DNA from 2 places in the Vibrio sp. Vb0667 genome. Region 2 is predicted to be linked to the other one. Evidence: riboswitches for the same ligand, from Rfam matches in the RefSeq annotation. Region 2 holds a riboswitch; the other holds the start of a gene.
The links. Region 2 has a riboswitch for cyclic di-GMP ahead of R8269_RS08445 (TfoX/Sxy family DNA transformation protein). Riboswitches for the same ligand answer to the same signal wherever they lie in the genome.
Positions count from the first base shown of each region.

Region 1: it holds a riboswitch for cyclic di-GMP, as region 2 does, so the genes downstream of both, gbpA (N-acetylglucosamine-binding protein GbpA) here and R8269_RS08445 (TfoX/Sxy family DNA transformation protein) in region 2, are expected to answer to the same signal.

Region 1 is NZ_JAWPOL010000004.1:163,587-168,477, reverse strand. Features, by position in the region: gene R8269_RS07425 (rhodanese-related sulfurtransferase) at 1-8, shown strand, start outside; gene R8269_RS07420 (DUF6482 family protein) at 77-382, opposite strand; gene R8269_RS07415 (cryptochrome/deoxyribodipyrimidine photo-lyase family protein) at 491-1,972, shown strand; gene R8269_RS07410 (fasciclin domain-containing protein) at 2,053-2,553, shown strand; cyclic di-GMP riboswitch class I at 2,826-2,926, shown strand; gene gbpA (N-acetylglucosamine-binding protein GbpA) at 3,025-4,488, shown strand; gene R8269_RS07400 (patatin family protein) at 4,541-4,891, opposite strand, start outside.
Region 2 is NZ_JAWPOL010000005.1:85,381-90,271, reverse strand. Features, by position in the region: gene R8269_RS08460 (alpha/beta fold hydrolase) at 1-756, shown strand, start outside; gene R8269_RS08455 (DUF2007 domain-containing protein) at 788-1,108, opposite strand; gene R8269_RS08450 (TVP38/TMEM64 family protein) at 1,129-1,815, opposite strand; gene R8269_RS08445 (TfoX/Sxy family DNA transformation protein) at 1,930-2,520, opposite strand; cyclic di-GMP riboswitch class I at 2,637-2,726, opposite strand; gene purR (HTH-type transcriptional repressor PurR) at 3,014-4,018, opposite strand; gene torD (molecular chaperone TorD) at 4,487-4,891, opposite strand, start outside.

The DNA of each region.
Region 1 (4,891 bases), on a different contig from region 2:
AAGACTAAGCCTAACTCTCCTTATATTTAGCGAGCTGCCGTAAGGTGGCTCGCTTTTACTGCGCACCAATACTCTTTCAATACAATTTTGTATCCCTCACCAATACCTCTAGTTGATTGTCTCTTTTACCTTCGGGTAGCCCCACCATTTCATCATAAGCACTTTGATGCACTAAGACCTGCTTATTTGCTTTGATATTCCTGCACTTCTTTTGCATCTCGATCAGGGAATGAGCCCTCAAAAAGATACCGTTGTCATCAGTGATAAATTGCGCTTCTCCATCAATCACAACAGATGCCTGATACAATGCGAGATCAAGCGAATGAATGACCAATTTGTCCACATAGAAGTATTTTTGTAACTTACTCAATGCTATTGCCATGTGTCACCTCCCTAAAAGTTACCTCTACGTTTTGTGGAATAAAACCGATCATTGGATGAGATTTCTTCGGTTTACTTGCGTACAACATCGGAAACAAAGAGGATTCCGATGCAAACAATCAATGTCGTGTGGTTAAAGCGAGATTTAAGGCTGACTGACCATCAACCACTAACTCAAGCATTATCAACAAAGCACCCAACTGTGCTTTTGTATATTGTTGAACCATTGCTATTGAACAACCCACACTATTCTGAGCGCCACTGGCGATTTGTTTGGCAATCACTGCAAGACATGGATGAGACGCTCAAAGCGTATGGGCATCGAATCACGGTGCTGTATGACGATACCTTAGCATGTTTCCAATCAATTCAAGCGCAATATCAAATCAACGCTGTTTTTTCTCACCAAGAAATAGGACTCAACTGCACCTTTGAGCGCGACAAACAAGTTGCCGCTTGGCTGTATGAGCAGAACATCGACTGGTTTGAGTTCGAACACGGTGCTGTTATCAGAGGTGCAAAAAACCGGCAAGGTTGGGACAAACATTGGGACTCTGTCATGAGAGCCTCAATAAGCCCTATTGAGCTCCAAACCGACTTATTGCATTCATTGGATGCAGAAGCTCTCGGCTGTTCGTTTTCGCCACCATCATCCTGGCTATCAAAATGCAAAGGAATGCAAACGGGAGGAAGCCGGCTCGCTTGGAAAACACTAGAGGACTTTTTCCATCGTCGAGGTCGTGATTACTATCGAAGCATTTCTAGTCCCACAGCCTCACGCACAGCCTGTACTCGACTTTCTCCATACCTCGCTTGGGGTAACATATCCTTGCGTGAAGTGTATCAATACCTTTTGAAACACTGGCAAGTCGCTGGGTTTCGTCGCAGCTTAATTGCATTGTCTTCACGGCTTCATTGGCACTGTCACTTCATCCAAAAATTCGAATCGGAATACGACATGGAGTTTTACTGCGTTAATCGGGCTTACGAACCATTGATTAAACAAAGTAGTACTTTCGATGAAGAAAAGTTAGCAGCATGGAAATCCGGGCATACTGGCGTACCTTTGATTGATGCCTGCATGCGCTGTTTGCACCACACTGGTTACATTAACTTTCGCATGCGTGCCATGCTGGTTAGCTTTCTTACTCACCACATGAACATGAATTGGCGAGTAGGTGTAACGCATTTAGCGCAACTGTTTCTCGACTTTGAGCCCGGAATTCATTACCCACAATTCCAAATGCAAGCAGGAGTAACCGGGACTAACACAATCCGTATTTATAATCCGATCAAGCAAGCCCAAGAACATGATCCTAACGGTACGTTCATCTACAAGTGGGTACCTGAGTTACAAATGGTTCCTCCCCCTCTTTTATTCGAGCCCTGGACAATGACCCAAATGGAAGCTGTCATGTATCAATTGCAGCCAGATAGCCGTTACCTTGCACCTATTATCGCACCAGACAACGCAGCTAAGGCAGCAAGAGAGCGCTTATGGACGTGGCGGAAACGAGCCGATGTGAAACAAGAAGGCAGACGAATTCTTGCGCGACATGTTAGACCCTCAAAAGAAAGTAGGACGCGATGATCATCTTTCAATGACAATGCGTACAAATGCAAACACACTCCAGGGAACCCGTTGTACCCTCAACTAGTAAGGAACACACTATGTTCAAACGTATCTTAGTTATCGCGGCTACACTGATGGCGACATTATCTTTTATGCTTCCCGTCAAGGCTCATGAGCATGGCATGATGAAAGCCGATATTGTCGACGTTGCCGCTGAAAACGGCTCTTTCAATACGCTTGTTGCTGCGGTGAAAGCAGCGGGCTTGGTTGACACTCTCAAAGGGGAAGGCCCATTTACTGTTTTTGCACCAACGGATGACGCTTTTGCAAAACTGCCAGACAGCACAGTCGACATGCTCTTAATGCCGGAAAATAAAGACAAGTTAGTATCTGTTTTGACTTATCACGTCGTGCCAGGGAAAGTGATGGCTGCCGATGTTGTTAAGCTAGACAAAGCGACTACGGTTCAGGGGCAAGATGTGATGATTAAAACCATGGGCGATAAAGTCATGGTTAACGATGCAAATGTCATTGCAACCGATGTGAAAGCTAAAAACGGTGTCATTCACGTGATTGATACTGTCATCATGCCGAAATAACACCATTCAGAGGGCGGTACACTCCGCCCTTTAGACAGAACTTCTTTCACCCTTAGCACGATTCCTCTTCACTTATCCCCAACAAACCTCCACTCATTCGCCATGGTTATAAAAAAGATAAAAACAAAATTAAAATCAATACCTTGCAAGACGATACTGCATAATATTGACGAGATTAAGATATCGTTATCTTTCAATTTGAGAACAGGATTCCATGTCAGTGACGTTTACTTTTCCACATGTAAATTCTTAAGCTAAATTTTGGCTGCTCAATCACATTTCGGCAAACCATTCGAAAGGGTGGGACGCAAAGCTTCCGGTCTGTCAGCATTTAAAAATCTAAAAGAATGCGCATGATAGCGGGGTTACCATAACGCAGTGTTACAGAAGTCCAGTTGCTGTAGCGTTGCTTTATGCTCAGCATGCGCCGGGGTGTGACATTAGTTTGTCAGCCATAACAGAGGACATGTGATGAAATCATTTCCAACCAAATCCGTACTCGCGTTAGCACTTGCAAGCATTAGTTCAGGTGCTGCGGCTCACGGTTATGTATCAGAAACCAATGGTGGTGTCGCTGCAAGTCGCTCGGCACTATGTAAGTATCCAACGCCAGATACTAACGAAAAAAATAATAACTGCGGTGCGATTCAATATGAACCGCAAAGCGTTGAAGGCCCTGATGGCTTTCCCGAAACAGGGCCTCGCGATGGTAAAATAGCGAGTGCCGAAACCGCTTTAGCAGCTGCCCTTGATGAGCAAACTGCCGACCGTTGGGTAAAACGTCCTATTCAAGCAGGCACACAAACTTTTGAATGGACATTTACCGCTAACCACGTGACGCGCGACTGGAAATATTACATCACCAAGCCTGATTGGAACCCAAACGCTTCACTATCACGAGACTCTTTTGATCTAACTCCTTTCTGTGTCGTCGACGGCAATATGGTTCAACCCCCGAAACAGGTAAGCCATCAATGTAATGTGCCTACTCGCGAGGGATACCATGTCATCCTGGCAGTATGGGATGTTGGCGACACTGCAGCCTCATTTTATAACGTGATCGATGTGAAATTTGATGGTGACAGTCCCGTTATTCCAGATTGGAAGCAAGGCGGTCAAATTATTCCTACAATGGATTTAAATATTGGGGATTCGGTTTATACGCGCGTATTTGATCAAGCAGGTGAAAACATAGCGTATAGAACTGAACTAGAAATTACCGATGCAGCAATGGGCCAAGCGAAAAACTGGTCTTACGCACTCGCGACTAAGCTAAACCAAGAACAAGCAAAACTGAAAGCCGGGCAGTATGCAGAGGATAAATTCACTCCTGTTTATGGTACTAATCCGGTGTATCTGCAAGCAAATAGCGGCCTTAAGCGAGTAGAGATCGGCTATAACATTGAAACTCCTGTTCCAGAATACTCACTCACAGTAGATGGCTTAGCAGACGAATATATCATTGAGTCAACACCGACAACGTTGGATCTGACACTAACTGCTGAAGGCGATTTAAATGCAGAACTCACCGTTTACAACCACCATCGCGAACCACTTGCAAGTTGGGCAAACGAAATGAAAGACGGCTCGGTAGAGGCGATATCGCTCACTTTAAGTAAATCGGAGCCGGGTCACCATATGCTCGTAACACGTATTAAGGATAAAGATGGCAACTTGGTGGATCAGCAAACACTCGACTTTCACTTAAAAGAAGAGTCAGTTACTCCACCACCATCTGATGAGTACGATTTTGTCTTCCCTGAAGGACTATCTAACTACACGGCGGGCACAAAAGTGCTTGCCAGCGACGGGGGCATTTATCAATGTAAACCTTTCCCATACTCTGGTTACTGTATGCAGTGGAAAGAAAGCGCAAACCATTACGAGCCTGGAATAGGTTCACACTGGGAGATGGCTTGGGATAAAGTCAACTAAATCACCCTTTGAACGTTATGCAAAAGAGTCTCACTATGAGGCTCTTTTATAATCAAACGCAAAAATGACAATTTTCCCGGTCTAAACCATGAACACCAGATAAACTAGTGAGATGCGCTCGCCCCTCAATCAGTCCCATTTCATACCCTTCTAGTAAAACGGATTGTCGCATTGATAAGCGCTGAACATGAAAATTATCTGGTGGGGCAATTACCCTAACATGTGTTCCTGGTGGAGGGTTACGAATAAACTCTAATGATTGATTATAGTTATCTGCACGTCTTAACATCGCATCCGCCATTTTGGGGTGCTCCGCAAACAGTTTCTTCATCAGCCATGTGGTCTTAACTGGCTTTTTGGCATAATTCAGCGGGTGAGAGAGTACTACGGTTATGTCGCGAGC
Region 2 (4,891 bases):
AATGAGTGGGTTGTATTTGTGCACGGTGCTGGTGGTAGCTCTTCTATCTGGTTCAAGCAAATTAAAGCTTACAAGCAACACTTTAACTTATTGCTGATCGATTTAAGAGGTCATGGAAAGTCAAATCAGTTACTTAAAGAGCTCATTGCTAGCCGTTATACCTTTACGGAAGTTACCCAAGATATTTTGAAAGTATTGGACCATTTAAAGATCCAATCCGCTCATTTTGTCGGTATGTCGCTTGGTACTATTATTGTTCGAAACCTTGCTGAATTGTCATCAGAGCGCGTACGTTCGATGGTGCTCGGCGGTGCTGTCACAAGGCTTAACACTCGTTCTCAGATATTGGTGAAATTAGGTAGTTTTTGTAAGCATATCCTACCGTACATGTGGCTCTACAAACTGTTCGCTTATATTGTTATGCCTCAAAGAAGCCAACGAGAATCTCGCCACCTTTTTATTCGCGAAGCCAAGAAGCTTTGCCAAAAAGAATTTAAACGTTGGTTTATTCTTGCCGCTGATGTAAATCCGTTAATGAAATATTTTAAAGATCGAGAGTTACCCATTCCGACTCTTTACTTAATGGGCGACAGGGATTACATGTTTATTAAACCTGTCAAAGAAATGGTTGCAGCGCATAAGCTCAGCATTCTACGAGAAATCCCGAATTGTGGTCATGTATGCAATGTAGAGCGTCCAGAAGACTTCAATCAACACTCCATCGAGTTTATTAAACAGCAAGCTGTATGTGCTTAAAACTGAGTGCATCCACTGAATAGGAGAGCCGCTATAGCTCTCCTAGTTGATATCCACATTGCCAACATGCACCAAATTGCCCTTCGTTTATTTCATGACATTTTGGGCATTGCCAATCTTGATACTCATGCCTATCGGATTGTTTTCGATATGCTTTTACTATTTCTTCAGCTTTCATCTTTTGTGCAGTGTCAAAAAGCCACACATAAGGATCGGTATCATCACCAAACGGCAGTTCTCCTTTTAAGCCGAAAATACCTTCTCCGCGAACTTCACAGTAAATTTGTTCCACTTTAAGCAGCTCACATACAATGTGTGCTTCTGCTGGGTTTTTAGCGATAAATATTTTCATCAAAATACCCACTTCACCAATTACGAGTTTTGCTGACTTGGTGTCGGCCTTACTTTATTCATAACCCATTTAGTGATGATTGGAAATAGTCCCAATAGCGCAAAAGACGCTAATACTGCGGGTGAAACAATGCCCGATAGGCTTTCAATTGTTGCTAATTGAGTACCTGCATTCAGATATACGGCTGTGCCTGGCAGCATACCTATTTGGCTAGTGAGATAAAATCTACCTACAGACATCGGCGTTAAGCCCATCAGTAAGTTGATTAGAAAGAAAGGGAATACAGGGATTAGACGCAAGGAAAATAGATAAAAAGCTCCGTCTTTTTCGACACCTTGATTAATTGCGTTGAGTTTATTTCCGAATTTGTTTTGTACCCAGTCACGCAATAAGTATCGGCTGCTCAAGAAGGCCAGTGTTGCCCCCATAGTGCTAGCGAAAGAAACCAGTAGCAAGCTTGTCCAAAAACCAAATAAGGCTGCACCAAGTAAGGTGACTACTGCCGCTCCTGGGATAGAAAAAGCGGTAATTGCAATGTAGGTAAAAAAGTAAATCGCAGCCGAGAATACAAAATTCTGATCGATGTATGTAGTTAGTGCTTCTTGTTGGGCTTTTGCATTCTCTAAGGTTAAATACTGGCCAAAGTTAATACCTAAAAAGACGATAGCCGCTAGTAGGATGAGACCTAAAATCAGTTTCTTATTCATAATTTTGATTCCAATTTGGGATATATGTAATAAGACAGTAGGAAAACCGAAAAAATTTCACAAAAAAACCGCAGATTAGACTGCGGTTTTACAAGATAGTTTTTAGGCCGACTTTTATTGGAGGCCGTTCATCAACTCATCTCGGCGAGCTTGAGGTACCACACTCCAATGAGTGCCGTTGATAGCACCTTCTAGTGCCCATAGCAACTCAATGTTGACGGTTGCAGAGTGCGTATCTCTTATCGCTTTATAGGCGTTAAGCGCACCTTCCTCTTCAAGCTTCTCTACGGATTCGATGCCGGCTTTTTTTAGCATGCGCTCGGTAGCCAGTCGTAAGTTAGGCAAATCTTTCAAACGGTTAGGCTTTGTACTTGCTTGCTGTTCTTTCTCAAGCTTTGCCTTTTTCAATGATTGATTCGCTACTTCGATTAAGCGTTCGCTTGATTCCCATAAATCGCTGGAAATAGCGTAGTACTTTGTAACGACTGGGAAGCCACGTTTTTTATAAACGTAAGGCTTTAGCCCTTGTTTCTCGAAGTCAGATGAAGTTTTTTGGTCTGCTCTGATATGAAGCTGATTGTTTACCACTAGTGCAAACATTGTTTCATCAGCGAATAGTCCGAAGCCACCAAACATTGAGCGCGACTTGATATTACCAAGTGCCTCAAATAGCTTCATAGAGTCTTTGAGTATCGGTTTATCCATGTTTTGTTATCTCGGTGTAATTAATATTACGCCACCAAAAGTCAGGTCCGAGAGAGTAGCAAACATGCGTAAAAACAATGTCATTACAGAGTAAAGTCATTGCTTACACACTTGCCATCGGTAACCCCGCTACCTTCCATATCGTAATATGGTTCAGGCCGGAGGCTTTGCGTCCCACTCTTTCGAATGGTTTGCCCTGTGCGTGACACAATGAGCATACTTCTTATATTGAATTAACATCACGGTTTAGCGTTAAAAGTGTGATTTTGGTTCAATAAAAATGATAGATTGAATGCTCTATTTTGCATATGGAAAGGTGCAAATTGGCCTTTGAAAAGGAGTTCTTAATATATATTACATTTATATAAAACAGGGAGTTAACGTTAGTCAATTGTTATTAGAGCAGTGTGAAGTATTAGAGAATGCTTAATTTTCCCAAAAAAATAAGCGCCCCTGTAGAGCGCTTATTTAACACGGTTAAATACAGTGAAATTTAGTTCATTTTTTTCACAGTATTTCGAATTACAAGCTCAGGTTGCATTTCGAAAATTCGTTTTTCGTGTTCTTTATCTTTGATACGCTCAAGTAGAATTTCGAATGCATTTTTACCAACACGACGTTTAGGTTGGTGGATAGTCGTTAGCGGTGGAGAGAAGTATTCCGCAAGCTCGATGTTGTCGTAGCCGATCACTGAAATATCTTCAGGAATTTTGATCCCGTTTTGTTGCAAGCGGCTCATTAGGCCTAGAGCCATTGTGTCGTTAAAACAGAATACCGCCGTCGGGCGCTTGTCCATTGCGGTAATTTTATCTGCAACTAATACGGCCGTATCACATTCAAAGTTACCTTCAAGGATCCAGTCTTCATTTACAGCTAGGTTCGCTTCGCTCATTGCGCGACGGAAACCTGCAATGCGCTCTTGGCAAGCAAGCTTTTCAAAATGACCGCTTAGACAAGCGATATCCGTATGACCATTGTCAATCAGATGTTTGGTTGCAATGTAGCCACCTTCTTCTGAGTTATCCATGATCTTGTCTGCTTGTGAGCTCTCTGGGCCCCAATCCATGACCACTTTAGGAATGTCCGCATGACGGTCAAGCATCTCTTTTAGTTCTTCGGTTAAGTCAGAACACATCACAAGGATGCCATCAACGCGCTTTTCAGCCAGCATACGAATGTAATCGCGTTGTTTTTCGTAAATCCCGCCTGTGTTACATAAAATCAGAGTATAGCCTTGGCGGTAACAGTAGCTCTCAACGCCATCAATCACTTCTGAGAAAAATAGGTTAGTTGATTGAGTTACTAACATGCCAATCGTACGAGTTGAGTTGCATTTTAGGCTGCGTGCAACGGCACTTGGCGCGTAATTCAGCTCGTCAACGGCTTTCATTACTTTTTCTTGCGTTGCTTCTGCAACGAAACGCGTTTTATTGATAACGTGCGAAACTGTCGTAGTGGAAACGCCGGCTAAGCGAGCAACGTCTTTTATCGTGGCCATAAATGGTGTCCTGTATCGAGCTACTGAAATATGTCGTATTGGATGTACCTGATGCTCTAGTGGTTTCACACCTAGCAATCTAAAATTGGCGCTAAGTGTCTCGGCAGCGGTTGATCCAAGTGCGACAAAAGGGTGCGTAGCAGCATCGGTCGATGAATTTTATCTTTTTTCTATCTGATGAGAAATTGCCATCAACCTGTTAAGAAAACACAAAAACCGCTATATTTCAGCGGTTTACATATAAATCATATTTAATCGTTTGCGCTCACATTTTAGCCCTATGTGGACTGACTAGCAATGTTTTCAGCAAGAGATTTGTGTATTTGAAGTCACATTTTGACTGCTAAATAACCAAGCGTCTTTGCGCTAAGTTAAGGCAAACGAATATTATACCCAAGTTACTTACAATTGGTCACTTTCAGGCATACAGGAAGCCCGATAGGCAGGCTCCCTAAAAATAGGCGGCAATTATTCACCAAGAAGGTAGGCGCTGTCTAGTTTACAAAATGCAACTAATAGTTTCGCGACACTCGAGTAAAATCCAAATTCGTCGAATTTTTTACATTTGTCTGAAAACTGAGGTAACCAAGACATCAATTGTTGCTGGATAAAGTCGTTTTGTTTAACGAAGGCTTCTTCCATGTGTTTTTCTTGTTCAAGCTCGTTTGAGCGGATAATCATGTTCCCGAGAAAGTCGAGCTCAACGGCTAAGTGATCCGCAGGTTCCTTTAGGTTTTCGTCTACTTGAACGCCAAATTCAGCCATCAACTTTTCCATTTCCTCAGCTGGCTTGTCATTCAGTAAACCTGATTCACCAATGTACATGGATGCGTAAGGAAGAGCGCCGTATTTTTCTGTCTTCAAAAACAGTTC